DNA from 2 places in the Streptomyces sp. NPDC017943 genome. Region 2 is predicted to be linked to the other one. Evidence: riboswitches for the same ligand, from Rfam matches in the RefSeq annotation. Region 2 holds a riboswitch; the other holds the start of a gene.
What was found. A riboswitch is a leader RNA that binds a small molecule or an ion and turns the genes downstream of it on or off. The one in region 2 is predicted to bind cyclic di-AMP.
Positions count from the first base shown of each region.

Region 1: it holds a riboswitch for cyclic di-AMP, as region 2 does, so the genes downstream of both, ACH4C6_RS08830 (peptidoglycan DD-metalloendopeptidase family protein) here and ACH4C6_RS31555 (transglycosylase SLT domain-containing protein) in region 2, are expected to answer to the same signal.

Region 1 is NZ_JBIRHH010000002.1:844,806-859,859, forward strand. Features, by position in the region: gene ACH4C6_RS08775 (glycine C-acetyltransferase) at 1-765, opposite strand, end outside; gene tdh (L-threonine 3-dehydrogenase) at 802-1,830, opposite strand; gene ACH4C6_RS08785 (GAF domain-containing protein) at 2,009-2,581, opposite strand; gene ACH4C6_RS08790 (GTP-binding protein) at 2,642-3,271, opposite strand; gene ACH4C6_RS08795 (DUF742 domain-containing protein) at 3,249-3,620, opposite strand; gene ACH4C6_RS08800 (roadblock/LC7 domain-containing protein) at 3,623-4,057, opposite strand; gene ACH4C6_RS08805 (sensor histidine kinase) at 4,138-6,384, opposite strand; gene ACH4C6_RS08810 (MBL fold metallo-hydrolase) at 6,954-8,222, opposite strand; gene ACH4C6_RS08815 (Glu/Leu/Phe/Val dehydrogenase dimerization domain-containing protein) at 8,351-9,529, shown strand; gene ACH4C6_RS08820 (TetR/AcrR family transcriptional regulator) at 9,590-10,204, shown strand; gene ACH4C6_RS08825 (SGNH/GDSL hydrolase family protein) at 10,230-11,015, opposite strand; gene ACH4C6_RS08830 (peptidoglycan DD-metalloendopeptidase family protein) at 11,258-12,190, opposite strand; cyclic di-AMP (ydaO/yuaA leader) riboswitch at 12,195-12,356, opposite strand; gene ACH4C6_RS08835 (tyrosine-protein phosphatase) at 12,852-13,649, shown strand; gene ACH4C6_RS08840 (DUF6126 family protein) at 13,681-13,800, opposite strand; gene ACH4C6_RS08845 (helix-turn-helix domain-containing protein) at 13,797-14,444, opposite strand; gene ACH4C6_RS08850 (aspartate aminotransferase family protein) at 14,512-15,054, opposite strand, start outside.
Region 2 is NZ_JBIRHH010000013.1:1,388-16,441, forward strand. Features, by position in the region: gene ACH4C6_RS31485 (2-oxoacid:ferredoxin oxidoreductase subunit beta) at 1-339, shown strand, start outside; gene ACH4C6_RS31490 (winged helix-turn-helix transcriptional regulator) at 376-762, opposite strand; gene ACH4C6_RS31495 (SDR family oxidoreductase) at 853-1,707, shown strand; gene rarD (EamA family transporter RarD) at 1,915-2,865, shown strand; partial or broken gene ACH4C6_RS31505 (MFS transporter) at 2,946-4,172, opposite strand; gene ACH4C6_RS31510 (CGNR zinc finger domain-containing protein) at 4,227-4,850, opposite strand; gene ACH4C6_RS31515 (VOC family protein) at 4,872-5,345, shown strand; gene ACH4C6_RS31520 (M28 family metallopeptidase) at 5,487-6,437, shown strand; gene ACH4C6_RS31525 (tetratricopeptide repeat protein) at 6,457-7,965, opposite strand; gene ACH4C6_RS31530 (DUF6668 family protein) at 8,126-8,626, shown strand; gene ACH4C6_RS31535 (amidase family protein) at 8,695-9,855, shown strand; gene ACH4C6_RS31540 (flavodoxin family protein) at 9,904-10,485, shown strand; gene ACH4C6_RS31545 (outer membrane lipoprotein carrier protein LolA) at 10,535-11,767, opposite strand; gene ACH4C6_RS31550 (polyprenyl synthetase family protein) at 11,997-13,007, opposite strand; cyclic di-AMP (ydaO/yuaA leader) riboswitch at 13,515-13,684, shown strand; gene ACH4C6_RS31555 (transglycosylase SLT domain-containing protein) at 13,688-14,488, shown strand; gene ACH4C6_RS31560 (HAD family hydrolase) at 14,452-15,054, opposite strand, start outside.

The DNA of each region.
Region 1 (15,054 bases), on a different contig from region 2:
GACATAGCCCCCGGAGGCGCCGCCGAGGGCCTTGCCGAGGGTGCCGGTGATGATGTCGACGCGGTCCATGACGCCGTGCAGCTCGGGCGTGCCGCGGCCGCCGGGGCCGACGAAGCCGACCGCGTGGGAGTCGTCGACCATGACCATCGCGTCGTAGCGGTCGGCCAGGTCGCAGATCTCGCGCAGCGGGGCGACGTAGCCGTCCATGGAGAAGACGCCGTCGGTGACGATGAGGCGGCGGCGCGCGTCGGAGGCCTCCTTCAGGCGGGCCTCCAGTTCGGCCAGGTCGCGGTTGGCGTAGCGCAGGCGGCGGGCCTTGGACAGCCGGATGCCGTCGATGATCGACGCGTGGTTCAGCGCGTCGGAGATGACCGCGTCCTCCGGGCCGAGCAGCGTCTCGAAGACACCGCCGTTGGCGTCGAAGCAGGAGGAGTACAGGATCGTGTCCTCCTGGCCGAGGAACGCCGACAGCCTCGCCTCCAGCTCCTTGTGCACCTCCTGCGTGCCGCAGATGAAGCGGACGGAGGCCATGCCATAGCCCCAGCGGTCCAGGGCCTCGTGGGCGGCGGCGACGACCTCGGGGTGGTCGGCCAGGCCGAGGTAGTTGTTGGCGCAGAAGTTGAGGACCTCGCCGGGGCGGCCGCCCGCGGTGACGTTCACGGTGGCGGACTGCGGGGTGCCGATGACGCGCTCGGGCTTGTGCAGTCCGGCGGCCCGGATCTCGTCGAGGGTGGCGCGCAGGTCGTCGCGCACGGAGTCGAACATCGGGGAAGCTCCTAAGGTGCTCGCGGAGGGAGGGGGTTACGCGGTCCAGTCGAGGATGACCTTGCCGCCGCGGCCGCTCGCCGCGTCCTCGAACGCCGCTTCGTAGTCGCGGTGGCCGTAGCGGCCGGTGATGACGGGCGCGAGGTCCAGGCCGGCTTCGAGCAGGACGGACATGGCGTACCAGGTCTCGAACATCTCGCGGCCGTAGATGCCCTTGATGGTGATCATCGAGGTGACGACGCGGGCCCAGTCGACGGGGAACTCCTCGGCGGGCAGGCCGAGCATCGCGATCCGGCCGCCGTGCGTCATGTTGGCGATCATGTCGCGCATCGCCTCGGGGCGGCCGGACATCTCCAGGCCGATGTCGAAGCCCTCGCGCAGTCCGAGCGTGCGCTGCCCGTCGGCGATGGTGGCCCCGGAGACGTTCAGCGCGAGACTGACGCCGATCTTGCGGGCGAGTTCCAGCCGCTCCTCGCTGACGTCGGTGATCACGACGTTGCGCGCTCCCGCGTGCCGGGCCACGGCTGCGGCCATCAGGCCGATCGGGCCCGCGCCGGTGACCAGGACGTCCTCGCCGACGAGCGGGAAGGACAGCGCGGTGTGCACGGCGTTGCCGAAGGGGTCGAAGATGGCGGCCACGTCGAGGTCGACGGGCACCCGGTGCACCCAGACGTTCCCGGCGGGCAGGGCCACGTACTCGGCGAACGCGCCGTCCCGGCCGACCCCCAGTCCCACGGTGGCCCGGCACAGGTGACGGCGGCCCGCGAGGCAGTTGCGGCACTTGCCGCACACCAGGTGGCCCTCGCCGCTGACCCGGTCGCCGACGGAGACCTCGGTGACATCGCGGCCGGTCTCGACGACCTCGCCGACGAACTCGTGCCCGACCACGAGCGGGGTGCTGATGGCCTGCTGGGCCCAGCCGTCCCAGGCGCGGATGTGCAGGTCGGTGCCGCAGATGCCGGTGCGCAGCACCTTGATCAGGACGTCCCCGGGGCCGATGACCGGCTCGGGTACGTCCGCCAGCCACAGGCCGGGCTCCGCCTTCTGTTTGACCAGCGCCTTCACCGCTACGGCTCCAGGGGGTGAGTCCCGGCTCCGGGCATGCCGAAGGAACCCCTGGGCCGGGAGAGGAGTGGGATCGCACAGCAATCTGCCGTACGACGGCGCACCCGGTCCATCGAGGATTTCTTAAGCGCCGCCTCAGCTTTGCTTCACGCCCCGGCGGCGGCCGGTGCCGGCGGGCTCAGTGCGGCGGCAGACCCTCGCGGCGCTCCAGCTCGGCGGAGAGCAGCGCGGCGTGTTCCTTGATCGCCGTCAGGCCGGGTCTGCCCCACGGCCGCGGCTGGACGTCGGCGACGCTGACGGTGCCCAGCACCACCCCGGAGCCGTCCAGCAGCGGCGCCCCGAGGTAGGAGCGGATGCCGAACTCGTCGACCACCGGGTTGCCCGCGAAGCGCGGGTAGTCGCGGACGTCCTCCAGGGCCAGGGCCTTGCGGCGCGCCACCACATGGGGGCAGAAGCCGTGGTCGCGGGGCAGCACACGGCCCAGGCGCGGACCGGTGCCGTCGCTCCGCACGGCCGGCGGGACGGGCGGGACGGCCAGGCCCGCGTAGAACTGCCCCTGCTCGCCCGGGAAGTTGACCATCGCGTACGGCGCCCCGGTGACGTCGGCGAGGCGCTGGGCGAACGCGTCGAGGGCGGGTTCGGGGTGGTCCCCGAGGCCCATCCCGCGCAGTCGGCGAGCGCGGGCGGGGGCCTCTGTGTCCTCGGGGGTGAGCAGGAGACGACCGGCCGGGCGCGGCGGGTCGTAGGTCATGGGCGTGGTCCGGGGCTGTGGGCAGGCGTCATGGAGGCACTCCGTGGCGGTGTCGGTCGGTCACATGTGGGCGCTGTACCCCGTGGTGGGGGCGGGTGTGTGGGCGATGAGGTGGCGCACCAGGGTGAGCAGGGTCTGCACCCCGGAGCTGGAGATCCGGGCGTCGCAGCGGACGACCGGGATGTCCGCGGGCAGGTCGAGGGCGCCCCGGACCTCCTCGGGGTCGTAGCGGTGGGCGCCGTCGAACTCGTTGACGGCGACGATGAAGCCGAGCCCGCGCTGTTCGAAGAAGTCGACGGCGGCGAAGCACTCCTGGAGGCGGCGGGTGTCGGCGAGGATCACCGCGCCCAGCGCGCCCTCGCACAGCTCGTCCCACATGAACCAGAAGCGCTCCTGGCCCGGGGTGCCGAACAGGTACAGCACGTGCTCCGCGTCGAGTGTGATGCGGCCGAAGTCCATCGCCACGGTCGTCTCGAGCTTGTTCTCGATGCCGTCGAGGTTGTCGGTGGTGGCGCTGACGGTGGTGAGCAGCTCCTCGGTGCTGAGCGGCGCGATCTCGCTGACCGCGCCGACGAAGGTGGTCTTGCCCACGCCGAACCCGCCCGCCACCAGGATCTTCAGCGCGGTGGGGAAGGGATCGGCGCCGTGGCCGGGTCCGCCGGCGTAGTCAGAGCTGTCGTCGTAGTCCATCGAGCACTGCCTCCAGAAGAGCCCGGTCCGTCGGGTTGTGGTGGAACGCGGGGGGCTTGGTCGTCAACGCCCCGCAGTCGACGAGGTCGGCCAGCAGCACCTTGGTGACGGCCACCGGCAGTTTCAGGTGGGCGGCCACCTCGGCGACCGCGACGGGCACCCGGCACCGTTCCAGCGCCTGGGTGTGCTCGGGGCCGAGGTAGCCGAGGGGGGTCGCCCCGGTGGCCATCACCTGGGACACGAGGTCGAGCGCGACGGTGGGACGGGTCCGGCCGTTGCTGACCGTGAACGGGCGCACGAGGCGCCCGGCCGCGTCGTCGAGCCAGGGCCCGTCACCGGCCGCCGTCACGCTCAAGGCCTCATCGCCGGGGATTCGACGGACTGCTGCCGGGGCGCGGTCACCAGGTAGGGGCGGACGCTCTTGACCAGCATGGCCATCTCGTAGCCGAGCACGGCCGCGTCGGCCTCGCGGCCGGCGAGCACGGCGAGGCAGGTGCCGGACCCGGCGGTGGTCACGAACAGCAGGGTCGAGGCCAGTTCGACGACGACCTGGCGGACGTCGCCGCCGTCGCCGAAGCGGACCCCGGCGCTGCGGCCCAGCGAGTACAGGCCGGAGGCCAGGGCGGCCATGTGGTCGGCGCTGTCCGGGTCCAGGCCGTGCACGGACTTCACGAGCCCGTCGCAGGACAGCAGCACCGCGGCGCTCGTGTGCGGTACGCGCTGCACGAGCCCGCTCATCAGCCAGTCGAGGTCGGATACGTGGGCGGTCGGCGCGTCGCTCGCCATGGTGGATCGACTCCTTGGGGTGCGAAGGTCTGCGGGAGCGCTGGGGGTGGGGGCAGGGGTGGGGGTGGGAGGGGGGGTGGTCATCCGGCGGGGGCGCTCCCGTCCCGCCGGTCGGTGGTCGTGTGGTCGGGCCGCGGCCCAGGGGCCGGGGCGGCCGGGGACACCTCGGTGGTCAGCGGCTGGGACCGCACCGGCCGCAGAGGACTGAGTCCTCTCAGCGCGGAGTCCCCGGGTGCCGAGTCCCTGTGCGTCGCCGTCATGTGCGCGGGGTCCATGAGGGCCGGGGCTGTGTGCGGCGGGTGCACGGGGGCCGGGGCTGTGTGCGTAGGGTCCATGGAGGCCGAGGCTGTGTGCGCAGGGTCCATGGGGGGCCGGGCGCTGTGGGGCGGGGCCGGGTGCGCGGACTCCATGTGGGCCGGCACCGTGTCCCCCCACGCCATGTCCCCTGCCTCCAGGCTCTGTTGCGCCTCGGCGAGGCTGATGCCGCGCTGGAACGCGGCCATCAGGCCCGGGTCGTGCCCCACGAGGAACTCGGGGTCCTGCCGCGGCGCGGGACCGTCGCGCAACTGCGGTGCGATGTGCTCCTGGGCGCGGCGGCGGGGCAGTTGGGGCTTGCCCATGGTGCCGCGTACGGCGCCGTTGCGGGGGACGGGGGGTGCGGAGCCGTGCGCGGCCAGCACGGACCGGGCATCCGGACTGATACCGGGTGCTGCCTCGGCCGGGGTGGGCCGCTCACGGCGGGCGCCGCGTACCGGCAGGGGTGCGGGGGCGCCCGCGGGCGGACGGGCCGGCTGACCGCCCCTGTCGGGGGCGGCGTCGGCACCGCCACCGGCACCCGTCGGGGCCGGAACGGATGCCGCGGAGCGGCCGTTCGCCGCGTGCCTCTCCCCCTGCCCGCTCTCCCCGCCCGGCCCGCTCCCACCGACCTGTCGGTACTGCCCGGCCTGATTGGCCTGCCCGGCGTGATCGGCATGATCTGACTGCCCGGACTGCCCGGACTGCCCGGTCCGCGGCAGCTGCGGGAGCGGGGAGGGCTGCCCGCCCGTCGCCACCGCACCCGTCACGACCCCACCCTGCGGCTCCGCACCCGCACCGGCCTCCGGCGCCCCGGCCTCCACCCCGAGCAGCGCCTGCGGCACCACGAGCACGGCCTGGACGCCGCCGTAGATGTTGGACTGGAGGCGGACGGTGATGCCGTGCCGCCGGGCGAGTTGCGAGACGACGAACAGGCCGATGCGGCCGTCCGCGAGGAGCCGTGCGACGTTCACCTGGTCCGGGTCGGCGAGCAGCGCGTTCATCCGCGTCTGCTCCTCGACGGGCATGCCGAGGCCGCGGTCCTCGACCTCGACGGCGAGCCCGGACGTGACCAGGTTGGCGCGCAGCAGGACCTGGGTGTGCGGGGCGGAGAACACCGTGGCGTTCTCGACGAGTTCGGCCAGCAGGTGGATGACGTCGGCGACGGCGTGCCCGTGCAGCTGCCCGTCGATCGGCGGGACGAGTTTGACCCGGGAGTACTGCTCGACCTCGGCGATGGCCGACCGCAGCACCTCGGTCATGTCGACGGGGTTGCTCCACTGCCGCCGGGAGACGGCCCCGCCGAGCACCGCGAGGTTCTCGGCGTGACGGCGGATGCGGGTGGCGAGGTGGTCGACGTGGAAGAGCCCCTTGAGCAGGTCGGGGTCCTCCATCTCGTTCTCCAGCTCGTCGAGGAGGGAGATCTCGCGGTGGACCAGCGACTGCAGCCGCCGGGCGAGGTTCACGAACACCTCGAGCTTCTGCTCGCTGCCCGCCTGGCTGGAGAGCTGGGAGGCTTGGACGACGGCAGTGACCGCACTGTCGTGAGCCCGGGTCAGATCGGCGCTGAGCAGGTCGAGGTCGTCGGCGTCCGTGCCGGGGCCGCCGCTGTGGTCCCGCGCCCCGGCCTGCGGCGGTCCGTCGCCGCGGCGCAGCGCCTCCACCAGGGCCCGCAGGTCGGCCTCGCGCCGTGCCGTGGCGCGGCGCAGGACGCCGACGCGGTCGTGCACGGACCGGGCGGCGCGGCCGGCGGCCACCGCGGCCACGACGAGGGCGACGAGGGTCACCGACAGCGCGCCGGCGAGCACGGCCCACAAGGTGAGCCCGGGGCGTGCGCCGGTGGAGCGGACGGTGAAGAGGACGGCCGCGCAGCCGCTGAGGGCGACGGCGACCGGCGGCAGCACGGCGATGCGCAGCAACTGGGACCGTATGTGGGTCTCGGGCAGCGCGGGTGCGGGGCGGGAGGCGGGCCGCCCGTGCCGCCCGCCCTCACGGCGGTCTGCGCGTACGGCCGGTGGCCGGAGGTGTGACATCGGTGTCCTCGTGCTGGTCCGTCGGGCGTCGGGGCCAGGGGCGCTCGCGGTGGTGCGCCGGGGTTCGCGTGGCCGCTGGCGCGCCGGGGCGCCCGGGGTGATGCGCCCGGCTTCGCGTGGTCGCTGCCGTGCGCCGCGGGTGTCGGCAGCCTCGCTCCGCGGCCGCCCGGCCGCGTTCCGGTCCGGGTTGGCGTGGCGTCCCGGGCCGGGGCCCGCGGCGGCGCCGGCGTCGGTGGTGCGCGGGCAGCGGGGGTCCCCGCCGCGTCGACTCCCTCGTCCGCCTTGCGCCTGCACGTGCCGGCCCCCGCTCCTTGGTCCGTCCGTTTCCCGACGGCCACTGACAGTAGTCGTCAGCGCATCATGTGCGGTGGGCAGTTGACAAACTCATACGGAGAGCGTCCCGCTCTGGTATGAGGGCTCGTACGACAGACCGATAACCCCCTCAGGATTTCGTTCAGGAACGGCAACAGCACGATCCGACCTGCTCAGGGACGGTCACACGAAGACGGCGAGGGACGGGGAGCCATCCGCTCCCCGGCCCTCGCCGTCCATCGTTCGTGCGCCCCTGCTCAGCCCGCCGGGAGCGACTCGGCGCCCTCGGTGCCCGTACCGGCCTTCCGGTCACCGTCACTCACGGTATCGGCCTGGGCCACGGCTGCCCGGTCGGACACCGTCTTGATCGTGCTGTCGGTGACGGCCTCGACGGCCGCCGGCCGGCGGCCCGACGGGGCGAGCGCCACCCCGCGCCACCACGGCTCCGAGGGGACGGACTCGGCCGTCGGCTCGAACGGCTCGCCCGGGTGGGGCAGGGCGATCCGGGCCCCCACGGCGCGGGCGGCCCGCAGCGTCCCTTCGCCCGGCTCCGCCCACGGATGCGTGGCCAGGTTGAAGGTCGCCCAGTGGATCGGCAGCATCAGGCCGTGGTCCGGCCCGCCCTGGAGGTCCAGGTGGGCGCGCATGCCCTCCTCCGGGGTCATGTGGATGTCCGGCCAGAAGTCGGAGTAGGCGCCGATCTGGATCATGGTGGCGTCGAACGGGCCGTGCGCGGAACCGATCTCCTTGAAGCCGTCGAAGTAGCCGGTGTCCCCGCTGTGGTAGATCCGGTGCTCCTCGCCCTGGACGACCCAGGAGGCCCACAGGGTGTGCTGGGTGTTGCGCAGGCCGCGGCCGCAGAAGTGCCGGGCGGGGGTGGCGGTGAGGGTGAGACCGCCGACCTCGGTCGACTCGTGCCAGTCCAGCTCGCGCAGCCGGCCGGGCGCCACGCCCCAGCGCTCCAGGTGGGCGCCGACCCCGAGCGGGACCGCGAAGAGCGTGTCCGTGCCGGCCAGCGCCTTGATGGTGGGCATGTCGAGGTGGTCGTAGTGGTCGTGCGAGATGACCACCACGTCGACGGGTCCGAGCGCGGCGAGCGGCAGCGGGACGGGATGCAGCCGCTTGGGGCCGGCGAAGGGGAACGGCGAGCAGCGCTCGCCCCACACCGGGTCGAACAGGACCCGCCGGCCGTCGATCTCCGCGAGGACGCTGGAGTGCCCCGTCCAGGTCAGCCGCAGGCCGGTGGCCGAGGGCCGGGCGATGTCCGCGAGCGTGGTGGAGTGCACCGGCACGGCGCCCTGCGGGGTGCGCCGCGGGCGGGTCTCCTTGTCGAAGAAGACCTTCGCGAAGTCCAGGGTGGAGCCCGAGGGCCGGGTCCGCGCGGGGCCGCCGGGGTTCTGGAAGACCCCGTCCGCGAAGTGGGGCGATCGGCGGATGCGCGCCATGCGCTCACCGCTCGGGTCCGCGCCGAACGCCCCGGGGCGCAGCGCGCGGAGCCCGGAGCTCAGGGTACGGAAACCGGCCACGGTACCTCCAGGTGGAGTCGGTCAGGCTTTCCATTATGGTCGGCCCCTCCGGCCCCACCCGTGCACCGGCGCCCCGCGAGGGGGGATACTGACCGGCGATTCAGTAGCCCGGTGGCGAAGGAGCCCATATGGCCAGTCCCTGGATGTCCCTCACCTGGACCGATCACCTCACCGGCCGGCAGGGCTTCCTGGTCGTCGACCGGCTGGTGCGCGGTGTCGCCAGCGGCGGCCTGCGGATGCGGCCCGGCTGCACCCTGGACGAGGTGACGGGTCTGGCCCGCGGCATGACGCTGAAGGAGGCCCTGCACTACGACCCCGCGGGCCGCTACGTCCCGCTCGGCGGCGCCAAGGGCGGCATCGACTGCGACCCGCGGGACCCGGAGGCGTACCCGCTCCTGGTGCGGTACCTGCGGGCGATGCGCCCGTACATCGAGAGCTTCTGGACGACGGGCGAGGACCTCGGACTCGGTCAGGACGTGGTGGACCGGGCCGCCGCCGAGGCGGGTCTCGTCTCCTCGATCCAGGCGGTGTACCCGCTGCTGGAGGACGAGGCGGCGGCGCGGCGCCGGTTGGCGGACGCCTTCGCCCTCGAGGTGGACGGCATCGGCCTCGACGAGCTGGTCGGCGGCTGCGGGGTGGCCGAGGCGGCGCTGACCGCGCTGGACCGGGCCGCGGTGCCCTACGCGGGGACCCGGGTGGCGTTGCAGGGGCTGGGCACCATGGGCGGGGCCACGGCCCGGTTCCTCTCCCGCGCGGGTCTGCCGGTCGTGGCCGTCGCCGACCTGAAGGGCACGATCGCCAACCCGGCGGGGCTGGACGTCGAGGCCCTGCTCGCCGCCCGTGACGCCCACGGCACGGTCGACCGTTCGGTGTTGCGCCCCGGCGACCTCGAACTGCCCGGCGGCGCCTGGCTGTCGGCCGACGCGGAGGTGCTCGTGCCGGCGGCCGTGTCGTACGCGATCGACGCGGAGAACCAGGCCCGGATCACCGCCCGCTGGGTCGTGGAGGCGGCCAACATGCCCGTCACGGCGGAGGCGGAGCCCCTGCTGGCCGCGCGGGGCGTGACGGTGCTGCCGGACGTCGTGGTCAACTCCGGGACGAACGCCTGGTGGTGGTGGACCCTCTTCGGGGACGTCGGCCCCGACGCCGAGGAGGCGTTCGCGCACATCCGCCGTGCGATGCGCGACCTGGTGGAGCGGACGCTGACCCGCGCGCAGGCCGGCGGGACCACGCCCCGGTCCGCCGCGCACGCGCTCGCGGCGGACCGGCTGCCGGAGCTGGCGCACCGGTTCGGCTGGCACCGCTGACGTGCGGGACCGGCCGGATCCGTACGCCGGGGGCCGTGCCCGCGTGGATAGGGTGACGGTGTGACGAGAGTCCGGTTGAGTGTCGCGGAGCGGCGCGGGGAGCTGTTGCGGGCCGCCATCGAGCAGATCGAGGCGCGGGGCGTGGCGGCGGTCAGGATCGCCGACGTGGCCTCGGCGCTCGGGGTGAGCAACGCGCTGGTGCTCTACCACTTCTCCTCGAAGGAGCAGTTGGTCGCCGCCGCGTTCCGGCACGCCGCCGAGGCCGACCTCGCGCACCTGCGCAGGCTGCTCGGCCGCCGGTCACCGGCGCTGCGCCGGCTGCGGTCGGCCGTGCGGTGGTACGCGCCGACCGGCCAGGCCAAGGGCTGGCGCCTGTGGATCGAGGGCTGGGCGGCCGCGTTGCGCGAGCCGGCGCTGCGGGAGGTCACCGAGGATCTCGACCGGCGGTGGAAGGCCGCCCTGGCCGAGGTCATCGCGGAGGGCGTGGCGGCCGGCGAGTTCCCCTGCCCCGATCCCCCGGGGGCCGCCTTCCGCCTCACCGCCCTCCTCGACGGCCTCGCCGTCCAGCTGACGTCCTACCCCGGGTCGGTCCCCCGGGCCCGCGCCCAGCAGTGGGCGGACGAGGCCCTGGCCCGGGAACTGGGCCTGGAACCGGCCGCGTCGCCCGCCGGGTAGCGGTCCGGCCCGCCCGGCGCGGGTCTCACGCCACGGGCGCGATCCGCATCCGGATGTCGTCCGGGGACAGGGCCCCCTTGGCCGTCACGTGGTCGCCGGAGGACTGCCCGCGCAGCCGGCGCCCGATCCACGGCACCAGGAACTCGCGCGCCCACTGGACGTTGTCGCGCCGCATGTCGAACGCCCCGCGCGGCGGCAGCGGCGGCCAGACCTGCTCGGGGTCGGCGGGCACGTCGAGGCCCATCACCTGGCCCGCGCGGAGCGCCACCCGTGTGTGCCCCTCGGGAGACAGGTGCAGCCGGTCGGCGTCCCAGGCCCGGCGGTCCTGGACACTGCGCAGGGACCACAGGTCGAGCACCGGGCAGCCGTACCGGTCGGCGATGGCCCGGACGTGTCCGTTGTAGGTGGCGATCTTGCCGCGCAGGTGCTTGAGCACGGGCACGCCCCGGGTGTCGAACCCGGTCGTCACCATCACCGTGCCGGCCGCGGCGGTGAGCCGCAGCAGCGCCCGCTCGAAGCGCTCGGCCACCTCGTCGGGGTCGGTGCCGGGCCGGATGATGTCGTTGCCCCCGGCGCAGAACGAGACGAGGTCCGGGGCCAGTTCGACGGCCCGCGGCACCTGGTCCGCCACGATCTGGTCGAGGAGCTTGCCGCGCACGGCGAGGTTCGCGTACCGGAAGTCGCCCTCGGGCCTCAGGTCGGCGAGCAGGACGGCGAACCGGTCGGCCCAGCCGACGAACGCCCCGTCGGGGCCGGGGTCGCCGACGCCCTCGGTGAAGCTGTCCCCCAGCGCCACGTACGACCCGATCACTGCTTTGCTGTCACTCTTCGAATCGTCTGCCACAGCCGTTCATGATTCACCCTCGAATGTGACCTACGCGACCGTAGGCAGGGCTTGACGGGCGGTGAGAAAGGCCACTCCCCAAGGGTTGGTCAACTCCGGAATACGCATGTCCACGGGGGCGTTGGGGGTGCTCGCCACACGCCGAAGGCCGGACCCGGTCGTTCGGGTCCGGCCTTCGGCGGCGTGTCAGGCAGGTGGGGTGCGGTCGGTCAGCCGACGGAGACGCCGTGCGAGCGCAGGTAGGCGACCGGGTCCACGTCCGAGCCGTAGTCGGGCGTGGTGCGGATCTCGAAGTGCAGGTGCGGTCCGGTGACGTTGCCGGTCGCGCCCGACAGGCCGATCTGCTGCCCGGCGGTCACGGTCTGGCCGGCCGAGACGGACAGCTGCGACAGGTGGGCGTACTGGGCGTAGTTGCCGTCGCTGAGCTTGATGACGACCTGGTTGCCGTACGCGCCGCCCCAGCCGGCGGAGACGACCGTGCCCGCGCCGACGGCCTTGAGGGAGGTGCCGGTCGGGACGACGAAGTCGACACCGGTGTGGTAGCCGCTGGACCACATGCTGCCGGACATGCGGTAGGGGGTGCCGACGGACGCGCCGTCCACCGGCAGCGAGAAGCCACTGGCATTGCCCTGGGCGGCGGGCGCGGCGGCGGCCGGCTTCGCGGCGGTGCCGGCCTTGGCGGAGGTGTCCGCGGAGGACTCGGCGGCGGACTTCTTCGCGGGCTTCTCCGCCGAGGCCTTGGGGGCGGGCTTCGCCGGGGCCTGGCTCGCGGCGGCCTTCTTGCCGAGGGAGAGCTTCAGGCCCGGGTGGATCAGCGACGGGTCGTCGCCGACGGCGTCGCGGTTGTCCGCGTACAGCTTCTTCCAGCCACCGCTGACGTGCTGGTCGGCGGCGATCCTCGCGAGGTAGTCGCCGGCCTTCACGGTGTACGTGCGGGCACCGGCGGTCTTCTCGGCGGCCTTCTTCTCCGGGGCCGGAGCGGACTGGACCGCCTTGTCCGGAGCCGTCTGCGGGGTGGCGGCGTGGGCGCCGGCGGCTCCCATCAGCGGGAGCGCGAGAGCGGCGCCGCCGGTGCCGGCGACGGCGATGGAGCGGGTGAAACGCTGGGTCTTGGGACGGCGGTGCTTACCCTTCGCGGGCATGGCGAATTCCTCTCCGTCGCCTGCGAGGTGAGCTGTCGGGTGCGGGCTGGAGATGCCCGGCCGCGCCGTGGCGCGACTGAACCCCAAGCCGTTCCGGGAACCGGAACAGGCGTCGTACCTGTGGGTCCCCCGCTCCTGCCGTACGTCGGGTCAGTGGGTGCGGGCACCGGGCGGCGGCAGGATTAGGCGTCCGTCCGGATCGGTGTGGAACGTAAGCGACCGGGACGCGAAGGGACAAGCCTGTGGTTGCGCGTGACGGTGTTTTCCCTGAGGCACCGGTGTTCTCCGCCGTCACCGAGCGTGGATCCACGATCTTCCGCTTTTCCCAATGTCCCGGATAATTGCCCGAATTACGTGCACATGGCGACAACACATCGTCACGGATATGACGATGGTCACGCCCCCTCTCCCCATCTCGGCGCCGACCAGGGCACGTTGTGGCGAAGCGGCCGAAGCGCCTCATTCGGACCAAACTGCCACTTCCGCTCAACATGGACGACGATCCCGGCACCCGGACGGCCACCGCCCCGTCGCCCGCCCCTCGGGTGCCGGGACGCCGGTGACGGCTGTGGACACCTGATTGCCCCAGGCAGGCATGTCGTATCGTCGGGTGGTGCCCGCCGGCGAGCCGCGGCGGCGGCACCGATGGGGAGGAGCCCTCGTGACACAGCAGGTCCCGTCGACGGAGCCCGAGCTGACCGGAGTGCGCAATTTCCGCGACGTCGGCGGACTGCCGACGGTGGACGGACGGCGGGTGCGCCCGGGCGTGCTGTTCCGCAGCGGCCACCTCGCGCACGCGACCGGGGAGGACGCCGCCTTCCTGGCCGGACTGGGCCTGCACACGATCTTCGACTTCCGCAACGCGGCCGACCAGAAGCTGGAGGGGCCGGACGTCACGCTGCCGGGCGTGCGCAACGTGAACCTGCCCCTGAGCGACCCGGCCGACGGCGCCGAGTTCTGGACGATGGTCCGCGACGGCGACCTGGACCAGTTGCGCGCGATCCTGGCCGACGGCAAGGGCGCGGCCCGGATGATCGCCTCGTACCGCTCGATCGTCAAGGACCGCACCGGCGAGCACTCCCGGGTCCTGCACGCCCTGGCGCAGGACAGCGTCCCGGCGCTGATGCACTGCGCGGCCGGCAAGGACCGCGCGGGGCTGTCGGTGGCGGTGACGCTGCTGGCGGTGGGCGTCGAGCGGGAGGCGATCGTCGACGACTACCTGAAGTCGAACGCCAAGCACCGCCGCTACAAGGTCCACCGCAGCAGCTCGCACGCCTCGGCCTACTCCCCCGAGGTCATGGAACTGCTCAGCCCCCTGTTCGACGCGCGCGCCGAGTACCTGACGGCCGCCTTCGACACGATCGAGGAGACCTGGGGCGGGGTCGACGCCTATCTGGAGCAGGGGCTGGGGCTCGCTCCCGAGACCCGGGAGCGGCTGCGCGAGCGGCTGCTGGACTGAGGACCTCCCGGACCCCGGCCCCGGCCGCGATCTACTTCGCCCCGACCTCGAACAGCAGGTAGATGAAGGCGGCGAAGACGTGTCCCAGGATCAGGTAGACCAGCAGGCGCACCCACAGGGCCCGGGGGAACTTCTCCTCCAAGTCGCTCATGTCGTCTCTCCAGGGTTGGGGCCCAGGCACAGGGCGGCCGTGGGGCTCTGCAGCAGGGTGTGCACGAAGAGCAGGTCGACGCCGTCGTGGTCCTCGGCGGCGATGCGGTGCGGGGTCAGCGAGTCGAAGTGGGCGCTGTCGCCGGGCGCCAGCCGGTGCAGGGTGTCGGCCAGGCGCAGCCGCAGCCGGCCCCGCAGCACGTGCAGCCACTCCTCCCCGGGGTGGACGCGCACGATGTCGCCCTGAGAGCCGAAGGGGACGTGGACGCGCAGGGCCTGCATCCCGCGGCCGGGGGCGCCGGCCTGCCAGTAGGTCCAGCCGCCCGCCGCGGTGGGTTCCATGGCGGCGGCGCGGATGACGGAGTCCCGTTCGGCGACCGTCTCGCCGAGCAGTTCGGAGACCGTCGTACCGTAGATGCGGGCGAGTGCCAGCAGCATCGGCAGGGAGGGCTGGCGCCGGCCGGTCTCCAGCCGGGACAGATGCGCGGGCGACAGCCCGGCGGCGCGGGCCGCGGCCTCCAGCGTCAGGGAGGCCTGCCGCCGCAGCGCCCGCAGCTGCGGGGCGACCGCGGCCGGCAGGGCGCCGGGGGCCGGTTCGGCCGGCGAGCCGGCCGCTGGCGGCCGCTCGCTCTCGGAGGAGCTCATGCCTCCATTCAGCCGCAGGTTTGCCTGTGCGGCAAATTTCTTGCCTCTCAGGCAAAGCGGGCCGGATTCAGCGGTTGGCGACCGCCTGCTTGACGAGGGTCTTGCCGAAGTCCCACATCAGTCCGCCGTCGTGGGCGTCGTCCATCACGGCCGTGAACGCCTCGACGAACCGGTCCACCTCCCGCTCCCCGATGATCAGCGGCGGGATCAGCTTGATCACCTCCATGTGGTCGCCGGAGACCTGGGTGAGGATCCGGTGCTTCCGCAGCAGCGGCACCACGACCATCTGCGCGAACAGCCCCTTGCGCGCCGCCTGGAGCATGGCCCAGCGGCTGCGCAGCTTCAGCGACTTCGGACGGCCGAACTCGATGCCGATCATCAGCCCCCGGCCGCGCACCTCGGCGAGCATCTCGTAGCGGTCGGTGAGCGCCGCGAGCCGGGACCTGAGCAGCTCGCCGGTGGCCCGTACGCCCGCGACGATCTGCTCGTTCTCCATCACCGACAGCACCGCCAGGCCGGCCGCCATGGCCTGGGCGTTGGACCCGAAGCTCGCCGAGTGGACCAGAACCCGGTCCATGGACGAGTAGACCTTCTTGAAGATCCACTCCTT
Region 2 (15,054 bases):
CACGGACAGCCGATCCGCTTCGGCGCCGGCCAGGCCAAGGGCGTCGTGCGCGACCAGCTGACCGGGGACCTGACCGTCGTCACGGTGACGCCGGAGAACGAGGGGCGGATCCTCGTCCACGACGCGCACGCGGCCTCGCCGACCACGGCGTTCGCGCTGTCCCGGCTGGCCGACCCCGACACCCTGCACCACACCCCGATCGGTGTGTTCCGCTCGGTCGACCGGCCCGTCTACGACACGCAGATGGCCGACCAGCTGGACCAGGCCGTCGAGCAGCACGGCAAGGGCGATCTGGCGGCGCTGCTGGCGGGCGGCGACACCTGGACCGTCGTCGGCTGACCCTGCCGGGGAGCACTGCGGAGAGGCCCGGGACCGCTAGGAGGCGGCCCGGGCCTCGTCGTACGCCCGGCGCGCCCGTGCCACCTCGTCCATGCGGTGGTGGGTCCAGCTCGCCAGGGACCTGACCTGCTCGGCGGCCTCGCGTCCGAGGGCGGTGAGGGAGTAGTCGACGCGCGGGGGGATGACGGGGTGGGCGTCGCGGTGGACCAGCCCGTCCCGCTCCAGGGTCTGGAGCGTCTGCGCGAGCATCTTCTCGCTGACCGCGCGGCCCCCGGCGGTGCCGACGGCCCGGCGCAGCTCGCTGAACCGGTACGACCGCTCCAGGAGTGCGATCAGGACGAGCACGCCCCAGCGGCTGGTGACGTGTTCCAGGACGAGCCGGTGCGGGCACAGGGCCTCGTTCCGGCGATCACTTACCGACATGCCTGTACCTTACTTCAAAGTGGGTACTTTCGAAAGGTAAGCGCCAGTCGTAGGGTTAGTGGCATCCCACCCCACAAGGAGAGTCACCCCATGAGCATCGTCGTCACCGGAGCCACCGGGCACCTCGGCCGCCTCGTCGTGGAACAGCTGCTGGAGAAGGTCCCCGCCGAGCGGATCACGGCCGTCGTACGCACCCCGGAGAGGGCCGCCGGCCTCGCGGAGCGCGGTGTGCGGATCGCCGTGGCCGACTACAACGACCCGGCGTCCTTCGACGGCCTGTTCGCGGCCGGCGACAAGGTGCTGCTGGTCTCGGGCAACGAGTTCGACCAGGGCCGGGTGCGGCAGCACACCGTCGTCATCGAGGCGGCCAGGGCGGCCGGTGTGTCCCTGCTCGCCTACACCAGCGCCCCCGGCAGCCTGACCGCCGCGCTCGCCGACGACCACCGGGGCACCGAGAAGGTCCTGGCGGACTCGGGCGTGCCCTACACGCTGCTGCGCAACGGCTGGTACCACGAGAACTACACCGAGAACCTCGCCCCGGTGCTGGCGCACGACGCGGTGGTCGCCGCCGCGGGTGACGGCAGGGTCTCCTCCGCCTCCCGTGCCGACTACGCCGCCGCGGCCGTCGCCGTGCTGACCGGCGAAGGGCACGAGAACACCGCGTACGAGCTGGGTGGTGACACCGCCTGGAGCTTCGCCGAGTACGCGGCCGAGCTGAGCCGGCAGACCGGGAAGGACATCGCGTACAACGCCGTCTCCCCCGAGGCGCTGGTCGCCCTTCTGACCGGCGCGGGCGTGCCCGAGCCCTTCGCGCAGATCCTCGCGGGCGTCGACGCCTCCATCGAGCGGGGCGAACTGGTCGTCCCCGGCGGCGACCTGTCCCGGCTGATCGGCCGCCCGACCACCCCGCTCTCCGAGGCCGTCGCCACGGCCCTCGCAGGCTGACGAGCGGGCTCGTCGCCCCCTGACGGACCCTGCGCCGCCGCACCCCCGGACTGTCATGACCGTATGCCGATACGGGCATGACAGCCGGGGGTTCCCGGCGTTACCGTCGTCCGCGGAGACACGCAAGGCGCGAAGGAGGGGCCCGTGACCGGCAAGCCGAGGGGTGAGCGGCACATAGGACTGCTGAACGGCTTCGCGGCCTACGGGATGTGGGGCCTGGTGCCCCTGTTCTGGCCCCTGCTGAAGCCCGCCGGCGCGGTGGAGATCCTGGCCCACCGGATGGTGTGGTCCCTGGTCTTCGTCGGCGCCGCGCTGCTCGTGCTGCGCCGCTGGGCCTGGGCAGGCGAGCTGCTGCGGCAGCCGCGCAAGCTCGGGCTGGTCACGGTCGCGGCGGCGGTCATCACGATCAACTGGGGCCTGTACATCTGGTCCGTGAACTCCGGGCACGTCGTCGAGGCCTCCCTCGGGTACTTCATCAACCCGCTGGTCACCATCGCGATCGGCGTGCTGCTGCTGAAGGAGCGGCTGCGGCCGGTGCAGTGGGCGGCCGTCGGGACCGGCTGCGCCGCGGTGGTCGTCCTGACCGTCGGCTACGGGCGGCCCCCGTGGATCTCCCTGGCCCTGGCCTTCTCCTTCGCCACGTACGGCCTGGTGAAGAAGAAGGTGAACCTCGGGGGCGTGGAGTCGCTCGCCGCCGAGACCGCGATCCAGTTCCTGCCCGCGCTCGCCTTCCTCGTCTGGCTGAGCGCGCGGGGCGAGTCCACCTTCGCGGCCGAGGGCGCCGGGCACGCGGCGCTGCTGGCCTCGGCCGGCATCGTCACCGCGCTCCCGCTGGTCTGCTTCGGCGCGGCAGCCATCCGCATCCCCCTGTCCACCATCGGCCTGCTCCAGTACATGACGCCGGTGTTCCAGTTCCTGCTCGGCGTCCTCTACTTCCACGAGGAGATGCCGCCGGAGCGCTGGGCCGGGTTCACGCTGGTCTGGCTGGCGCTCGCGCTGCTCACCTGGGACGCGTTGCGCACCGCCCGCCGCGCCTCGCGGGCGCTCACCAGGGAGATCAAGGCGCCCAGCGTCACCAGGGCGACCGGCACCGACAGCGCCGCGCGGAAGGCCGAGAGCGTCTCCTCGGGGCCGGGCCCGGTGGACGCCAGGCCGTAGACGGCCGTCACCGCGGAGATGCCGATGGCGGAGCCGAACTGCGTCGCCGTGGTGAGCAGTCCGCCGGCCAGGCCCTGCTCCGACCCGCTCACCCCGTCCGTCGCGGCGATGGTCAGCGGGCCGTAGGCCAGGGCGAAGGCGAGGCCCGACAGGAAGAGGGTCGGGAACATCGTCGCATAGGACCAGTCCATGCCGACCGGCAGGAACAGCGCGTAGGCGGCCACCGCCAGCACGAAGCCGCTGACGATCACGCGGGCGTTGCCGAAGCGGGCGACCAGCCGCGGGGTGAGCGTCGGGGCGAGGACGGCGTCGATGCCCATGACCAGCAGGGCGAGCGCGGTCTGCGTGGACGACCAGCCGCGCAGTTCCTGAAGGTAGAGCGTGACGACGAACTGGAAGCCGAAGAAGGCGCCGAGGAACAGCAGGGCCCCCAGGTCGGCCCGCACGACCGGGCCCTGGCGCAGGATGCCCAGGCGGACCAGCGGGTCGGGGCAGCGGCGTTCGACGGCGACGAAGGCGGCGGCCAGGAGCAGCGCCGTGAGGCCCGTGGCCAGGGTGAGCGGCCACTGGTGCAGTCCGTGCTCCAGGCGGACGACGGTGTAGGCGGCGAGCAGCATGGCGCCCGCCGCGGTGGCCGCGCCGGGCAGGTCGAAGGTGCGCCGGCGCGAGGGCGGGGCGTCGCGCCGGGGGATCAGGCGCACGGCGGCCACGAGCAGGGCAGCGGCCAGCAGCACGGGCGCGAAGAACACCCAGCGCCAGCCCAGCTCGGTGAGCAGCCCACCGATCACCAGGCCGAGGGAGAACCCGGCCGCGCCGGTCCCGGCGAAGATCAGCAGGGCCTTGTTGCGTGCGGGTCCCTCCTCGTAGGAGGTGGTGATCAGGGAGAGCGCGGCCGGGGTCATGAAGGCGGCGGCGACGCCCGTGACGAACCGGGCGACGATGAGCATCCAGCCCTCGGTGGCGAAACCGCCCAGTCCCGAGAAGGCGAGGAAGACGGTCAGCCAGAGCAGGAACATCCGCCGTCGGCCGAGCAGGTCGGCGGCGCGGCCGCCGAGCAGGGTGAAGCCGGCGTAGCCGAGGACGTAGGCGGTCATCACCCAGGCCGCGGTGCCGGTGGTCAGGCCGAGGTCGGAGCGGACGGCCGGGACCGCCACCGCCATCATCGCGACGTCGATGCCTTCGAGGAAGATCGTTCCGCACAGGACGAGCAGCAGCGCCCAGGCACGCGTGCCCATGCATCCACACTCCCCCGCCGCGGACCGCCGGCGCAACCGAGATTCGCCGGCCGCGCGCACGGCACCGGGCATCGCGCATCGCGCACCGGGCACCGCGCACCGGGCACCGGGCACCGGGCATCGGGACTACGGCGTCGCGGGTCCCCGGCGGGCGCGGTGCGCGCGGACCTTCTCGCGGTTGCCGCAGTGCTCCATCGCGCACCAGCGGCGGCGGCCCGGGCGGGAGGTGTCGACGAAGAGCAGGTGGCAGTCGTGGGCACCGCACTCGCGCACGCGGTCGGCGTGCTCTCCGGTGAACAGGGCGATCGCGTCCCGTGAGACGGTCGACAGCAGGCCGGTGCCGGTGGCACCCGGGGCCCAGGTGTGCCGGCCGTCCGGCGTCATGCGGGCGACGAGTGGGGGTTCGGCCGCCGCCGCGTTGACGGTGTCCACGTGGGTGCCGCGCGGCGGACGGCCATGGGCGCGGTCCGCGGTGAGCAGGAACAGCGCGTCGCGCAGTTCGCGGGCGCGCCGGAGCTCCGCGGGGGAGACGGTGAGATCGAGTCCGTCGGGCAGCCTGCTGCGCTCCGCCCAGGCGACCAGGTCGGCGGGCTCGTGCAGCGCCTCCCAGCGGGCGAAGGCACCGGGACCACCGGTGGTCAGCAGTTCCAGGCACAGGGCGCCGGGGTCGAAGCGGTAGGGCTTGCCCCGGGCCGTGACCAGGGTCAGGCCGGGGGACGGATCCGGCGATCCGGCAGCGCGTTCGCTCACCCAACCAGTATAAGTGGTTACATGACGCAGACACCGCAGTCCCCTGCCCCCGTCCACTTCAAGGTCGTCATCGACGCCGGGGACCCCCAGGCGCAGGCCGACTTCTGGGCCGCCGCCCTGCACTACGAGGTCGAGGACAACAGCGCCCTCATCGAGAAGCTGCTCGGCTTCGGCGCCCTGCCCGAGGACGCCACGGTGTCCTTCCACGGCCGCCGCGCCTTCCGGGACCTGGTCGCCGTGCGCCACCCCGGGGATCCGGTCGAGGAGGAGAGCGGGACCGGGCTGGGGCGGCGGCTGCTGTTCCAGCGGGTGCCGGAGGCCAAGACGGTCAAGAACCGGCTCCACCTCGACCTGCACCCGGGCCACGGGCGGCGCGAGGAGGAGGTCGCGCGGCTGGAGGGGCTGGGCGCGCGCGTGCTGCGGAGGGTGGCGGAGCAGGGCGGCGAGTGGGTGCTCATGGCGGACCCGGAGGGGAACGAGTTCTGCGTCCAGTGACGCGCACCGGATGCCACAACCGTGTGGCCGATTACCGGTCTTGACGGAAAGTCAGTCCCAGCTTCACCATCTGGGCACCCCATTCACTCCGGGCTGCCCGTGGACACCCCACGGCTTCCCGACGGAATCCGGAGTCCCCACATGAAGCTCTCCGTTTCCGCGCGCACCGTCGCCGCGGGCGGCATGGCAACAGCCATGCTCCTGACCGGCGGTGCCGTGGCCGACGCCGCGTCCTCCGCTCCCTCCAGAGCGGCGGCCGCGCCGGACATACCGGTGGCGAACGTCAAGACGCACCTGTCCCAGCTGCAGTCCATAGCCACCGCCAACGGCGGCAACCGGGCGCACGGCCGGACCGGTTACAAGGCCTCGCTGGACTACGTGAAGGCCAAGCTGGACGCGGCCGGGTACACCACCACCATCCAGCAGTTCACCGCTTCCAGCCGCACCGGCTACAACCTGATAGCCGACTGGCCCGGCGGTGACACGAGTCAGGTCGTGATGGCCGGCTCGCACCTCGACAGCGTCTCCTCCGGCCCCGGCATCAACGACAACGGTTCGGGCTCGGCCGCCGTGCTGGAGACCGCGCTCGCCGTGGCCCGGGCCCAGTACAAGCCCACCAAGCACCTGCGGTTCGCCTGGTGGGGCGCCGAGGAGCTCGGCCTCGTCGGCTCCCGCTACTACGTCAACCGGCTCACCACCGGCGACCGTTCACGGATCAGCGCCTACCTGAACTTCGACATGATCGGCTCCCCGAACCCGGGCTACTTCGTCTACGACGACGACCCGGCGATCGAGAAGACCTTCAAGGACTACTTCACCGGCATCGGCGTCCCCACCGAGATCGAGACCGAGGGCGACGGCCGCTCCGACCACGCGCCCTTCAAGAGCGCGGGCGTGCCGGTGGGCGGGCTGTTCACCGGGGCGAGCCGGACGATGACGTCGGCGCAGGCGGCGAAGTGGGGCGGTACGGCGGGCCGGGCCTTCGACCGGTGCTACCACTCCTCCTGCGACACCACCGCCAACATCAACGACACCGCCCTGAACCGCAACAGCGACGCCCTCGCGTACGCGGTGTGGGAGCTGTCCGAGTAGCAGCCGCGGGCCGGTGCGCCTAGGCGCCGCCGGCGCGTGCGGTGAGTCGGCCCATGCGGGCACGGGCCGACTCCAGTTCCTCGATCTCCTCGGCGGCCGCACCGCCCTCGGCGGCGAGTTCGGTCCACAGGGTGATCAGTTCGTGCCCCAGCTCCAGCCCGGTCGCCGCGTCGCGCACCGCCCGCCAGGCGGTCGCGGCGCTGCGCACGTTGCCGTAGGCGCCCTCCGCGTCACCGGCGCGGCGGCGGGCACCGGCCAGGTCCAGCGACATCCGGAAGGCCCGGAGCGGATCGCCCGCCAAGTACGAGATGTAGGCACCGAGTTCGCGCAGCCGGAGCACCTCGGGGTGCTCCGGCCCGAGCGTGCCGGACGCCCGGGCGACGGTCTGCTCCGCCAGTTCCGCGGCCGCGTCGATCCGGCCCTCCTTCACCGCCTCGTTGATCCGCGCGACCGGCTCCGCGAGCACCGCGGGGGCGTTCGGATCGCCCGGGGCGGTGAGGGGCTCGTCGCCGAGCACGGCCTCCGCGACGGCGTCGAACCCGCGCGGCGGGGTGGGCTTGGGGTCGGGGTCGGCCGCCAGCAGGGCGGCTTCGGGCATCGGCTGGGGCCGCGGCGCCGGGGCGTCCTCGGGGACCGGCAGCGGCCTGGCCTCCATGGGCGGGGGCGGGCCGAAGGAACCGGTCGGGGGCGCGACGGTGCCGGGGGCCGACGGCGGGGCCGGGGGCGCGTCCTGCGGTACGGCGCGCAGGGCGAAGGTCGGGACGGAGTCGCCGGCGGGCTGCGCCTCGGGCACGGCCCGCAGCGGGAACGTCGGGGCGGCGCCCCGCTCCGGCGCGGGGCGCAGGACGTGGGTCGCGCTGTCCTCCCGCCCGGGCTGCCGCTCGGCGGTCGCATCGGCGGCACCTTGCGGCTCGGCGCCCCCGGAAAGGAGGCTCTGCCGCTCCGGCACCCCGGGGACGGGACCCGGCCGCCCAGGCACCCCGGAACCAGACCCCTGCCGCTCCGGCACCCCGGAACCAGACGCCTGCCGCTCTGGTACCCCGGAAACAGACGCCGGCCGCTCCGGCACCCCGGGGACGGGACCCGGCCGCCCCGGCACCCCGGAACCAGACCCCTGCCGCTCCGGCACCCCGGGAACAGAACCCGGCCGCCCCGGCACACCGGAACCAGACGCCTGCCGCTCCGGTGCCCTGGGGACGGGTTCGGCCGTGAAGTGGCTGGAGCCGTCCGGGTCCACGCGCAGCGGGACGACGTAGCCGATGCGCTCGTCGTCGACCGTGGCCAGCACGGGATGACCGGTGGCCAGGGCGATGTGGTGGAGCCGGTCGAGCACGGCCCGCTGGATCTCCTCGCCGGGGGCCGCGAAGACCGGGACCCCGCCGACCGACGCGCCGTCGGAGGCCCCGCCCGGACCCGCCGGGGAGCCCGTCCCCGCCCGGGGGACGTGGACCTCGATCGGCGTCGCCGGGGCCGCCGCGCGCACGGCCTGCTTGTGTTCCCGCTTCTTCTCGCGGCTGAGTCGAGACATCGTCCCCTCACTCGGCGTCGTACACCTACTGTCGAGTGTGTCCGCTCGCCCACGCTTCTCACGTCACCGCGGTGTCACAGGCTCGTCCCAAGGACAACGCCTGCCGGAGGGGATCGTTCCGCGGGGCGCGGGCACCGAACACACGAGGGAGGAGAGGGGCATGCCCACAGGGCGACAGGGGCCGGAGATCTGGTTGCGCGGCCCGGTGACCGCGACCGGGCCGGGAGCGCCGCAGCCGGTGCACGACCGCGCCGCGCCGCGGAGCTTCTCCTGGGTCGGCACGCACGGCGGCGCGGGCGTCTCCACCCTCGCCGCGGTCTACGGCGGGTACGACAGCGGCCGCTCCTGGCCCGGGGCGGGTGCCCCGCGCTCGGTGCTGCTGGTCGCCCGGACGCACGCGGCCGGTCTGGGCTCGGCCGCCGCGGCGGTGGAGGCCTTCCGGCGCGGCCAGGCCCCGCCGGGTCTCGACCTCGACGCCGTCGTGCTCGTGGCCGACGCCCCGGGCCGGCTGCCGCGCCCGCTCGTCCAGCGCGTCAGATCCCTGGAGGCGGTGATCGACGTGTACCGCGTGCCGTGGGTGACGGCCTGGCGGCTCGGCGAGCCCGGCGGACCGCCCCGCGAGACCGAGGCCCTGGCCCGCCTCACCGGGGCGGCGCGCTGACGGCCACCGGGCTGTCCGCCACCCGGATCGCGGCGGCCGTACGCGCCCGGCGCCTGCGCGCCACCGACGTGGCCGCGGCGGCACTGCGCCGGATCGCACGGGCCGATCCGGACCTGTGCGCGTTCCTGGAGGTGTGGCCCGAGGAGGCACTGCGCCGGGCGGCGGAGGTGGACGCGCTGCTGGACGAGGGCGGCGCCCCGGGCGGACGGCCCCTGCCCCTCGCGGGCGTCCCCGTCGCCGTGAAGGGCCGTCACGGGCTGCGTTCCGCGGGGGTTTTGGTCGAGGCCGGGTGCGTGGTCGTGGGCGCGACCTCCGTGCCCGGGCCGGGGACGGCGTGGCAGACCTGGGGGCTCGGGGCCCGGGGGCGGACGGTGAATCCGTGGCGGGCCGACCGGACGCCGGGAGGTTCCTCGGCCGGGGCCGCCGCGGCGGTGGCGGCCGGTCTCGTGCCGCTGGCGACCGGCGCGGACGGGGCCGGGTCGGTGCGGATCCCGGCGGCGTGGTGCGGGGTGCTCGGGCTGAAGGCGACGAACGGACGGCTGCCCTCCGCCGACCGTACGGGGCTCGCCGCCCCCGGCGTGCTCGCCCGGTCGGCGCGGGACGCGGAGCTGTGGTGGCGGGTGGTGTCGGGGGAGCCGCCGTCGCCCGCGGTGGCGCTGCCCGTCACCGCCGTCTGGTCTTCCGGCCTGGGTTTCGCCGTGCCCGACCCGGAGCCGGTGGCGCTGGCCCGGGCCGCGGTGGAGCGGCTCGTGGCGGCCGGGGTGGTCCGGCTCGTACGGCCGCGCGTGCCGGTGGGGCTCGCCGACCCGGGGCCGGCGTGGCTCGCGTTGCGGGCGGCGGGGGCCGGGCGGGCGGCGGGTGGTCCGGGGCCCGGGGCGGACGGGGCCCACCGCGTGCGGGCACGGAACGACCGGCGGCTGGCGGAGCTGTTCGACGGCGCGCAGCTGCTGCTCACCCCCACCGCCCCCACGGCACCGCACGGCCACGAAGGCCCCGGTGACCGCTACTCCACCTCCCTCACCTGGGCGTTCAACCTCAGCGGGCATCCGGCGCTGAGCCTGCCGGCCGGGTTCGGCGGCGACGGCTGCCCGGCCGGGCTGCAGCTGGTGGCACCGCACGGACGGGAGGCGCTGCTGCTGGCCGTGGCGCGGGAGGCGGAGGCCCGGGCCCGTCGCCGGGCCGGCCCCGGCGGACGGGACCCTGGCGGATTTACTTGCGTGCGCATATGATGCAAGCGCCTGTAATTGACCGACGCCCATCATTCAGGGGGAACAGCCATGACCCGCCGCTTCCTTTTCGTCCTGGGCAGCGCCCGCTCCGACGGGAACTCCGAGCTGCTGGCCCGCCGGGCCGCCGAGCAGCTGCCGGCCGATGCCGAACAGCAGTGGCTCGACCTGACCGCCCATCCGGTGCCGGACTTCGAGGACCTGCGGCACGACAGCGACCACGTCCGTCCGACCGAGGGCAATGTGGCGCTGCTGCTCGACGCCACGCTCGGGGCGACCGACATCGTGATCGTCTCGCCCCTGTACTGGTACTCGGTCTCCGCGCAGACCAAGCGCTACCTGGACTACTGGTCCGGCTGGCTGCGCACGCCCGGCCTGGACTTCAAGGAGACCCTGGCCGGACGGACGCTGTGGGGCGTCACCGCCCTCGCGCACGAGGAGCAGGTGGTGGCCGACCCGCTGATCGGGACGCTGCACAACTCGGCCGCGTACATGGGGATGCGGTTCGGCGGGGTGCTGCTCGGCAACGGCAGCAAGCCCGGTGACGTGCTCGCCGACACCGAGGCGCTGGCCCGGGCCAAGACGTTCTTCGCCCAGGAGGCTCCGCCCGCGCGGTTCCTGTACGAGAAGTGAGCGCCGGGGGCGCGGCCTGGTGCTCCCGCTCCCCCGGCGCGCCGGCGGGTCACTTCCCCGCGTCGGCCGCCTTCACGAGCGCGTCCTTGGTGACCGCGCCGACGTAGAGCCGGCCGTCGTCGGTGACGAGGGCGTTGACCAGGCGGGTCGAGAAGACCGTGCCCGAGCCGAACCTGCCGGTCACCTTGTCGCCGAGCGAGTCGACGAAGTCGCCGAGGGCGCCGCCGCCCGCCCCCGCGCCGGAGGGCACGCCCTCGCCGCCGGTATCGAAGGTGGCGATGGCGTTCCAGCCCTCGCCGATGGTCTTCATGCCGTCGGGGCCCTCGCCCAGGTCCTTCCCGGACTCCGGGGTGTGCCCGCCCTTGCGGGCGTGCTCCTCGGCGGCCTTGCCGAACTCCTTGCCGGCGTCCTTCTCCTCGGTGACCTTCGCACCCTTGGGCGGGGTGAAGTCGAAGGTGGAGGGGGCCGGCCTGGAGAAGTCGACCTTGGTGAAGCCGGCGTCCACGACGGCCGAACCGCCGCTCGCGGGAACCAGGGTGAACTTCAGCGGCATGCCGGTCTTCGCGTCCACCGCCACGGTGACGGCTCCGACGGTCGAACCGGACTGCTTCGGCTCGACGAGCAGCTTGTAGGCGTCGCGACCGGCGACCCGCGCGGTGCCGTCCACCGTGACGGAGGTGGTGTCGTCGACGGCCTTCAGCACCTCCTCGGCGAAGTCCTTGGGCGTGGTGGGCGGCTGCTCCTTCTCCGCCTTCGGGCTCTGCGGACCGGTGCCGTGGTAGACCTCGCCGGACGTGCCGTCGTAGGCCCAGACGTCCTTGCCGTTGTGGATGACGCTGTACTCGGCGGCGTTCTCCACCAGGGACAGCTTCTGCCGGTCCGGGCCGTCGGCGGCGACGCGCAGAGTGTGCGTGCCGGAGGCCAGTTCGGTGAGCCTGACGGTCGGGTCGGCGGAGGAGCCGTCGCCGCCGCCCGCGGCGCCGGAGAGCAGACCGGACTCCAGGCCGCCGAGGTTCGGCAGACCGAGGTCCGTGGTGATCTTCACCGTGCCGGACAGCTGCTCGACGTCCGACTTCGCGATCTTCTCGACGAGCTGCTGGGCGGTGATCTCCGGAAGGTCGGGGTCGCCGGAGTCGGCGAGCGCCGGGACCAGGCCGATCGTCGCGGCCGCCACCCCGATCACGGTGACCGGGACGACGTAGCGGGCGGCCTTGCGCCGCCGGGACTGCCGCTCGTCGGCCTCCCCGCCGGTCGTGCTGTCGTCGGATGCGTACGGTGCCATGTGTGCCCTACCTCCGTGGTCGGCGGCGGCCGTCCGTGTCGTCCACGCACTCGTCCGTGAGCCGCCGTTCTCACCCGAACAGGTGAGGAGTGGTGTCTTCCGTGGTTCCCATCTGACCAAATCGGCCGGGCGGATACGTCAGACCGCGGGCTCAACTCCGCGTACTGCTGGGGTATGACACGCGGGGGCGGCTTCTCCCCCGACCCGTAGGGGTCGGGGGGAGACGGGACTAGCCGGCGCGGTGCACCACGGCGTCGCACAGCTCCAGCAGCGCCGTCTTCGCGGCGCACTCGGGCAGCGGCGCCAGCGCCGAGCGGGCGTCCTGGGCATAGCGGACGGTGTCCTGGCGGGCCTGCTCCAGCGCCGGGTGGGCGCGCAGCAGCCGCAGGGCCTCGGCGTGCCGGGCGTCGTCGGTGAGGTCGGAGTCGAGCAGCTCGCACAGGGCGACGTCCTCGGCGAGGCCGAGCCGGGCGGCCCGCTCGCGCAGCCGGAGCACCGGCAGGGTGGGGATGCCCTCGCGCAGGTCGGTGCCGGGGGTCTTGCCGGACTCGTGGGAGTCGGAGGCGATGTCCAGGACGTCGTCCGCGAGCTGGAAGGCGACGCCGAGCCGCTCGCCGTACTGCGTCAGCACGTGCACGACCGTCTCGTCGGCGCCGGACATCATCGCGCCGAAGCGGCAGGACACGGCGATCAGGGAGCCGGTCTTGCCGCCCAGCACGTCGAGGTAGTGCTCGACGGGGTCGCGGCCGTCCTGCGGTCCGGCGGTCTCCAGGATCTGCCCGGTCACCAGCCGTTCGAACGCCTCGGCCTGCACCCGCACGGCCTCCGGGCCGAGATCGGCCAGGATGTGCGAGGCGCGGGCGAAGAGGAAGTCGCCGGTGAGGACCGCGACGGAGTTGCCCCAGCGGGTGTTCGCGCTCTCGACGCCGCGGCGCACGGCGGCCTCGTCCATCACGTCGTCGTGGTACAGGGTGGCGAGGTGGGTGAGCTCGACGACGACGGCCGAGGGCACGATGCCCGGCGCGTGCCGGTCGCCGAACTGGGCGGCGAGCATCACCAGCAGCGGCCTGAACCGCTTGCCGCCGGCGCGCACCAGGTGCTGGGCGGCCTCCGTGATGAAGGGCACCTCGCTCTTGGTGGCCTCGAGCAAGCCTTCCTCGACAGCCGTCAGTCCGGCCTGGACATCGGCTTCCAGAGCCTGGTCCCGCACGCTCAGCCCGAACGGCCCGACGTCGGTCACGAGGGGTCTCCTGTCTGCTGGTGTCTGGCGGTGCTTACGCGGATTGTCGATAGGTCGCTGCCCTCACTCGAGTCAGCGTATCCGGTCACGTTTCGATCACCGCCAGCGCCCATGGTTACAGGCCGGGTGGTATCCGATCAGGACCGCGATGTTTTCGATCAGGTCATAAGAACAGACATTTATCGACTTACCCGGAGCAAGCAGCTCATGCCGGATTTGCCCTTCTGAGTATGCAAATCCTTGTTTGCGGAATTTGCTCCACGCGACCTGATCAGTGAGTTGGGTCACCCCCACCCTTTCACGCCCGACCTCGGGAAGCGGCACGTACGGCCGCACCGGGAAAGCGAGTTGAGCCTTGGCGAACGCAAAGGATCAAGGTGCCCCATACCGGTCGACCAAGGTCAACAAGCGTCATATGTGACTCCCGTGCTTGTTCCCGACATGTGCTCTCGCATACGTTCCGGCCCTGTCCGGCGGACGCCGAATCCTGCCACCGCCCGGGCACCCATCAACCGATCACTCACGCAGGGCAGGAGCGGGGGACCCAGGTAAGTCGCCGGTCCGCACAGCGGAACGGCTCGGGGTGAAGCCGCGCACGGCACACGGTGCCGTACGCGGCCGGGCACCTCCCGGCCCGAACCCGACAGCTCACCTCGCAGGCGCCGGAGAGGAACATCGCCATGCCCGGACGAGGCACGCACCGTCGCCCCCGTAAGAACCCGATCACCCGTGGTGTCGTCGCAGCCGGCACCGGCGGGGCGGCCCTGGCCCTCCCGCTCCTCGGCGCGGTGAACGCCGTCGCCGCCGAGCCGCAGAGCGCGCCCGCCGCGCACGTCCTGCCGCAGGCCGCCCAGCCCGCGAAGTCGCTCACGTACACCGTGACCAAGGGCGACACGCTCTACCGCATCGCGGACACGTACGACGTCTCGGGCGGCTGGAAGCAGCTGTACAAGGACAACCGCTCCGTCGTCGGCGACAACCCCAAGCTGATCCACCCGGGTCTGAAGCTGAAGGTGAAGGGCGCCGAGGCCGCCGCCCCGGAGAAGAAGGCGACCACGTCGCCGGCCCCGGCCGAGTCGGCCGCCAAGCCCGCCGCCCAGCCGGCCGCCAAGCCCGCCGGCGGCGTCGCCCAGGCCACCCAGGCCTCCACGAAGACCTACGCGGACAACCTGGACGGCTGGATCCGCGAGGCGCTGGACATCATGGCGCAGAAGGGGATCCCGGGCTCCTACGACGGCATCCACCGCAACATCATGCGCGAGTCGTCCGGCAACCCCCTGGCGATCAACAACTGGGACTCGAACGCGGTCGCGGGCACCCCGTCCAAGGGCCTGCTCCAGGTCATCGACCCGACCTTCGCCGCGTACCACGTGGACGGCACCCCCTTCGACCCGTACGACCCGGTCGCCAACATCACGGCGGCCTGCAACTACGCGGCCGACCGCTACGGCTCGATCGACAACGTCAACGGCCCGTACTGAGCCGCCTCGTCCAGCAGTCGCTCGAGGACGACGGCGATGCCGTCGTCCTCGTTCGACGCGGTGACCTCGTCGGCCACCGCCTTCAGCTCGGGATGGGCGTTGGCCATCGCCACCCCGCGGGCGGCCCAGTCGAACATCGGGATGTCGTTGGGCATGTCACCGAAGGCCAGGGTGTCCGCGGGCCGCAGCCCCAGGTGCTCGGCGGCCAGCGCCAGCCCCGTCGCCTTGGTCACCCCGCACGGCTGCAACTCCACCGTGCCCGGCCCGGACATCGTCACCGTCGCCAGTGAGCCGACCACCGACCGGGCCGTCGCCGCCAGTTCGTCGTCCGACAGGTAGGGGTGGCGCAGCAGCACCTTGCTGATCGGCTCGCCCCACAGGTCGTCGCGCCGGTCGACCCGCACGGCGGGCAGGGTCGGGTGCGGCATGAGGTAGCCCGGCTCGATCAGCGTCAGGCCGTCCACGCCGTCCTGGTCGACCGCCGCGTACACCTGACCCACCTCGGCCTCGATCTTGCCGAGGGCCGTCTCCGCGAGTTCCCGGTCCAGCGTGATGGACCACAGCAG